Regions from separate parts of the Caulobacter sp. P1_D6 genome, predicted to be linked through region 2. Evidence: predicted binding sites of a transcription regulator. Region 2 holds the regulator's gene; the other holds the start of a gene.
What was found. The regulator HrcA, encoded in region 2, represses chaperone genes, less so after heat shock. The targets are predictions, from matches to a motif close to GTTAGCANTCNNNNNNNNNGANTGCTAAC.
Positions count from the first base shown of each region.

Region 1 (3,386 bases), on a different contig from region 2:
ATCATCGCCAGGATGAGGGAAAGGCCATAGCTCGAAATGGTCACGCTGGTCTGGTCTCCAACCCTCTAGAGCCTGTCCGTTTCTGATGGAATCAGAAACGGATGAACAGGCTCTAGTTCAAACATTTAGAGCGTGACAGGCGCCGAAACCGGCATCCACTTTCGGCTGTCACGCTCTAGGCGGGCGCATGGCAAACGGCTTCGACATTGCGGCCGTCCGGGTCGAACACGAAAGCTCCATAGTAGTTGGGGTGATAATGCGGCCGAACTCCGGGCGGGCCGTTGTCCTTGCCGCCGGCCGCCAGGGCGGCGGCGTGGAAGGCGTCGACCGCCGCGCGGGTCTTGGCGACGAAGGCGATGTGCATCGGCCCGGTCAGGGCCTCTTCCTGGCTGATCCAGAAGCTGGGCTTGCCCGCCTGGATGTCGCGGCCGTCGGCGCTGGGGCCGTAGCCCAGCACTTCGGAACCGCCGGTGATCTCGGGGCCGATGCTCATCACCACGTCGATGCCCAGCGGCGCGAAGGCCGCGTCGTAGAAGGCCTTCGACCGGGCCAGGTCCGTGACCCGCAGTCCGATATGATCGATCATCAGCGCACCCTTATATGGAAGACGACCTTGCGGTCGCCGGGCTGGTCGGCCTCCCACGGCCGCTTGAGCGTGAAGGAGAGGTCGGCGCGGCCGCGCCCGGCGGCCGTGTAGCGATAGACCGCGCGGACCGGCGCGCCCGGCGCCTTGGCCTCGGTCTCGAAGCTGGAGCCGCCGGCCAGCAGGGGCGGGGCCTCGTGGTCCAGCCGCCACGCATAGCCCGTGCCGGCGTTCAGCGGCAGGGCGATCTCCAGGTCCTGGCCGGTCACAAGCTCGACCACCCCGGCGTCGGCGTCGACGTCGGTCACCGTGCGCAGCGGCGTGGGCGCGGGCGTGGCGCAGGCGCCGAGAAGAAGCAGGGTCGCCAGGATCGAGATCGTCTTCATGTCGCCGCCTTCGTCCCTATCTCTGTCCGTCGCCGGATCATCGTGCGGCCCGGGACCGATTTCGCCCACAGCAAATCGAGAGCCGTCGTCCTTGACTCCCCCCGCCGCCGGTCCTAACTCCAGCCCGGCGTTGGCACTCGATGGGAGCGACTGCTAACAGCGACGCTCCCCGCTTGCCGACGGACCATATCTTTAAAACCGTCCCGACGGAGATCGACCCATGAAATTTCGCCCCCTCGGCGACCGCGTCCTCGTGAAGCGTGTCGAAGAAGAAACCAAGACCAAGGGCGGGATCATCATCCCCGACACCGCCAAGGAAAAGCCGCAGGAAGGCGAAGTCGTCGCCGTCGGCCCCGGCGCCCGCAACGACAAGGGCGACATCGTCGCTCTCGACGTGAAGGCCGGCGACCGCATCCTGTTCGGCAAGTGGTCCGGCACCGAAGTGAAGGTGGACGGCCAGGATCTGCTGATCATGAAGGAAAGCGACGTCCTGGGCATCGTCGAGGCCTAAAGGCCCGACTGCTCACCGCTTTCGAACCCAAGTTTCTCTTTTAGAAGGGCTCTCAAATGGCCGCTAAAGACGTTTATTTCTCCTCGGACGCGCGCGACAAGATGCTGCGCGGCGTCAACATCCTCGCCAACGCGGTGAAGGTGACCCTGGGCCCCAAGGGCCGCAACGTCGTGATCGAAAAGTCCTTCGGCGCCCCGCGCTCGACCAAGGACGGCGTCTCGGTCGCCAAGGAAATCGAACTGGCTGACAAGTTCGAGAACCTCGGCGCGCAGATGATCCGCGAAGTGGCCTCCAAGACCAACGACAAGGCCGGCGACGGCACCACCACCGCCACCGTCCTGGCCCAAGCCATCGTGCAAGAAGGCCTCAAGTCGGTCGCCGCCGGCATGAACCCGATGGACCTGAAGCGCGGCATCGACAAGGCCGTCCACGTCGTCGTCGACTCCATCAAGGCGTCGTCGAAGAAGGTCACCACCAACAACGAGATCGCCCAGGTCGGCACCATCTCGGCCAACGGTGACAAGGACGTCGGCGAGATGATCGCCAAGGCCATGGACAAGGTCGGCAACGAAGGCGTCATCACCGTCGAGGAAGCCAAGACCGCCGAGACCGAACTCGACGTCGTCGAAGGCATGCAGTTCGACCGCGGCTACCTGTCGCCGTACTTCATCACCAACGCCGACAAGATGGAAGTTCAGCTCGAAGAGCCGCTCATCCTGCTGTTCGAAAAGAAGCTTTCGTCGCTGCAGCCGCTGCTGCCGGTGCTGGAAGCCGTCGTCCAGTCGGGCCGTCCGCTGGTGATCATCGCCGAGGACGTCGAGGGCGAAGCCCTGGCCACCCTGGTGGTCAACAAGCTGCGCGGCGGTCTCCGCGTCGCCGCCGTCAAGGCTCCGGGCTTCGGCGATCGCCGCAAGGCGATGCTGGAAGACCTGGCCATCCTGACCGGCGCTCAAGTCGTCAGCGAAGACCTGGGCATCAAGCTCGAGAACGTCTCGCTCGACATGCTGGGCAAGGCCAAGAAGGTCACCATCACCAAGGACGACACCACCATCGTGGACGGCGTCGGTGAGAAGTCGGCCATCGAAGCCCGCATCTCGCAGATCAAGAAGCAGATCGAGGACACCACCTCGGACTACGACAAGGAAAAGCTGCAAGAGCGTTTGGCCAAGCTGGCCGGCGGCGTCGCGGTCATCCGCGTCGGCGGCTCGACCGAAGTCGAAGTGAAGGAAAAGAAGGACCGCGTCGACGACGCCCTGAACGCGACCCGCGCGGCCGTGGAAGAAGGCATCGTCCCGGGCGGCGGCGTGGCTCTGCTGAAGGCCTCCAAGGCCCTGGCGACCCTGGTCGGCGACAATGACGACCAGACCGCCGGCATCGCGATCGTCCGTCGCGCCCTGCAGGCTCCGATCCGTCAGATCGCCGAGAACGCCGGCGTCGAAGGCTCGATCGTGGTCGGCAAGATCCTGGAAAACGACAGCCCGACCTTCGGCTTCAACGCCCAGACCGAGCAGTATGTCGACCTGATCGTCGACGGCGTCATCGACCCGGCCAAGGTTGTCCGCACCGCTCTGCAGGACGCCGCCTCGGTGGCCGGCCTGCTGATCACCACGGAAGCCGCGATCGTCGAAGCCCCCAAGAAGGGCGGCGGCGCTGGCGGCCCTCCCGGCGGCGGCATGGGCGGCATGGGCGACATGGACTTCTAAGAAGTCCGCGTCAGCTCTTGCTGATTGTTATGGAGAAGGGCGGCACCGAAAGGTCCCGCCCTTTTTCTTTGGCGCTGGACGGGATGGCTTCCGTCCATTTCGGGGCAACGTGTCTGCGTCGGCTTTCGACCCGTTGCGGACATTAGCGCCTGCAAGCATCATGGCCGCATGTTCAAGCGCCCCACGCAACCTCAGGGCCTCAT
Region 1 is NZ_JBFUAW010000037.1:53,611-56,996, forward strand. Features, by position in the region: gene AC1DYP_RS19555 (DUF4345 family protein) at 1-38, opposite strand, end outside; gene AC1DYP_RS19560 (VOC family protein) at 176-586, opposite strand; gene AC1DYP_RS19565 (protease inhibitor I42 family protein) at 586-969, opposite strand; gene groES (co-chaperone GroES) at 1,190-1,480, shown strand; gene groL (chaperonin GroEL) at 1,537-3,183, shown strand; gene AC1DYP_RS19580 (hypothetical protein) at 3,352-3,386, shown strand, end outside.
Region 1: the regulator HrcA is predicted to act here: its motif matches at 1,099-1,127, upstream of groES (co-chaperone GroES).

Region 2 (3,386 bases):
CCTGTCGGGGTCGCGCGCAAGCGGCCCATTTCTTTCCGAAGTCCCGTTGTTGAAGGCTCATCCGTGAAGCGCGCCGCCGTCCTGCCCTCTGTCCTGTTCGTCTGCCTGGGCAACATCTGTCGCTCGCCCCTGGCCGAGGCCGCCTTCCGCGCGGAGGCCGAGCGTCGGGGCCTGGAGGTCGAGATCGATTCGGCGGGCACGGGCGGCTGGCACGTCGGCCATCCGCCGGACCGCCGGGCCCAGGCGGTGGCGCTGCGGCAAGGGATCGACATCGGCGGCTATCGCGGACGTCAGGTGAAGCCGGAAGATTTTCGTCGCTTCACCCACGTCGTCGCGCTGGACCGCGACAATCTCGCGGACCTCAAGCGGATCCGGCCATCCGATGCGACGGCGGAGCTGCTGCTGTTGCTGGACGTGGTCGAGGGTCGAGAAGGCAAGTCGGTGGCCGACCCGTACTACGGCGACGACGCGGACTTCGACATCACGTGGGCCGACGCCGTGGCGGGGGCGAAGGGGCTGGCGGATCGGATCGAGGCCCAACCCTAAATCCCGCTCATCCCGGCCTTCGCCGGGATGAGCGGGACATTCAAGGTCAGGCCTTGGTGTCGAACGTCCCGCCCGTATCCGCGCCGTTGCCGGCGTACGGATTGGCGCCCGCCGTCGGTTCGGCCGGCGAGTCCGGGCCCTTCGAGCCCTTGGCGGCCACGGCGACCATGGCCGGACGGACCAGGCGGCCCATCAGCTCGTAGCCGGCCTGCAGCACCTGGATGACGCCGCCCGCGGCGACCTCGTCCGAGGGCTGCTCCATCACCGCCTGGTGCAGATGGGGGTCGAACTTCTCGCCCTTGGTCGGGTCGATCTTCTTCAGGCCGTTGCGTTCGAAGGCGCCCAGCAGCTCCTTCTCGGTCATCTCGACGCCGATGATGTAGTTGGTCACCGCCGGATCCTGCGAGTCGCGCGGGCTCAGGGCCGTGGCGCGCGACAGGTTGTCGGCCACGCCCAGCAGGTCGCGGGCGAACTTCTGGATCGCGTAGGCGCGGGCGTCGTTCATCTCGCGCTCGGCCCGGCGCTTGGTGTTCTCGACGTCGGCCGCGTAGCGCAGCGCCTGATCCTTCAGGGCCGCCACTTCCAGCTTCAGCGCCTCGATTTCCTGCGACGCGTCGTCGGCCTCGAAGGCCACGTCTTCGGCCGGCGTTTGTTCGTCGGTCATCTCTCAGTCCTTATCCGTCCATCATCCGGCCGAGCACGCGGGCGGTGTAGTCCACCAGCGGGATCACCCGGGCATAGTTTAAGCGGGTGGGGCCGATCACGCCGATCGCCCCCAACACCTTCTGTCGGCCCGTCATATAGGGCGCCGCGATCAGGGAGGAACCCGAAAGCGAAAAGAGTCGCGTTTCGGCCCCGATGAAAATGCGCACGCCCTCGGCGGTGCGGACGTCGTCCAGCAGGCCGATCAGTTGGCCCTTCTGCTCCAGATCGTCGAACAGCCGCCGCACGCGCTCCAGGTCCTCCCGGGCGCTGGCGTCGGCCAGCAGATTGGCCCTGCCGCGGACGATCAGGGCGCGGTCGGGGTCGTCGCCGCCGCTCCAGGCGGCCAGGCCGTCCTCGACCAAACGCGCCGCCGCGGCGTCCAGTTCACGCCGGGCGGTGTCCAGCTCGGCGGCCATCTCGAGCTTGGTCTCGTTCAGGGTGCGGCCGCGCAGGCGGGCGTTGAGGAAGTTGGAGGCCTCCTGCAGCGAGGCTGGGGTGACGCCGGCCGCGCGCTTCATCAGCCGGTTCTCGACCGTGCCGTCGTCGAACACCATGATCGCCAGGGCCTGGTCGGCGCCCAGGGCCACGAACTCCACGTGCTTGACCCCGCCCTCGCGGACCGGGGCGACCACCACGCCGGCCCCGCCGGCCAGGCCCGACAGGATGGCGCTGGCCTCGCCCATGGCTTCCTCGAAGGAGCGGCCGTGGGCGAACAGGCGCGACTCGATCATCCGCCGCTCCTCCTCGCCGATGTCGCCCACCTCCAGCAGGCCGTCGACGAACATCCGCAGGCCCGCGTGCGTGGGGATGCGGCCGGCGCTGGTGTGGGGGGCGTCCAGCAGGCCCAACTGGGCCAGGTCCTGCATGGTGTTGCGGATCGAGGCCGGCGACAACTGCACCCCGCCGCGCGAAATGGTCCGCGAACCGACGGGTTCGCCGGTCTCCAGATAGGATTCCACGACTCGCCGGAAGATGTCGCGGGCGCGGGCGTCCAGGTCCGTGAGGCTGGGAGTCTGAGCGGAAAACCCCGAAAAGAGCTGTGTCATGTAGCCTTCGAACGCGCCGCCAGGGTCCCGGGGGAGGTCCCCTCGGGTTTCGACGGGATTGGACGACCGTCTTAACTAGGATAAGCGGCCCCATCCTATCACGCAAAGCCCCGGAGTTTCCCATGCGTCCGTCCGAACGCGCCCCAGACCAAACGCGCGAAGTCACGCTGGAAACCGGCGTCAACCGCTATGCCGAGGGCTCGTGCCTGGTCAGCTTCGGCCACACCAAGGTGCTGGTCACCGCCACGGTCGAGGAAAGCGTCCCGGGCTGGATGCGCAACAAGGGCGCCGGCTGGGTCACGGCCGAGTACGGCATGCTGCCCCGCGCCACCCACACCCGCGGCCGGCGTGAGGCCGCCCAGGGCAAGCAGAGCGGCCGCACCCAGGAAATCCAGCGCCTGATCGGCCGCTCCCTGCGCGCCGTCGTCGACATGAAGGCCCTGGGCGAACGCCAGATCAGCCTGGACTGCGACGTCATCCAGGCCGACGGCGGCACCCGCACCGCCGCCATCACCGGCGCCTGGGTCGCCCTGCGCATCGCGGTCAACTACCTGATCGAGGAAGGCGTGCTGAAGACCGACCCGATCCTGGGCCAGGTCGCGGCCATCTCCTGCGGCGTGTTCAAGGACACCCCGGTGCTCGACCTCGACTACGAGGAAGACTCCAGCGCCGAGGCCGACAGCAACTTCGTGCTGACCGATACCGGCGACATCGTCGAGGTCCAGGCCACCGGCGAGAAGCGCGGCTTCACCCGCGCCGAGTTCGACGCCCTGTTCGCCCTGGCGGAAAAGGGCATCGGCGAGCTGTTCGTGAAGCAACGCGAGGCGGTTTCCAAATAATCCTCGTCATCCCGGGCCTTGTGCCCGGGACCCCTCTGTCCGCCGCAAGGGCAGGGGTGTGGCGCGCCGGCGCGCCAAGGCGCTTCACCGTCAGCTGAACGAGGGGTTCCGGGCACAAGGCCCGGAATGACGGTTGAAATGTAGGTGCTAGGAGAGCGGGAGCGCGATCCTCAGTCCTCCTCGTGCACGTCCCCCGGACCCGGCTCGTACGTCATCAAATCCCCCGGTTGGCAGTTCAGTTCGCGGCACA
Region 2 is NZ_JBFUAW010000025.1:80,349-83,734, forward strand. Features, by position in the region: gene AC1DYP_RS15500 (low molecular weight protein-tyrosine-phosphatase) at 64-546, shown strand; gene grpE (nucleotide exchange factor GrpE) at 593-1,210, opposite strand; gene hrcA (heat-inducible transcriptional repressor HrcA) at 1,221-2,297, opposite strand; gene rph (ribonuclease PH) at 2,420-3,136, shown strand; gene AC1DYP_RS15520 (helix-turn-helix domain-containing protein) at 3,307-3,386, opposite strand, start outside.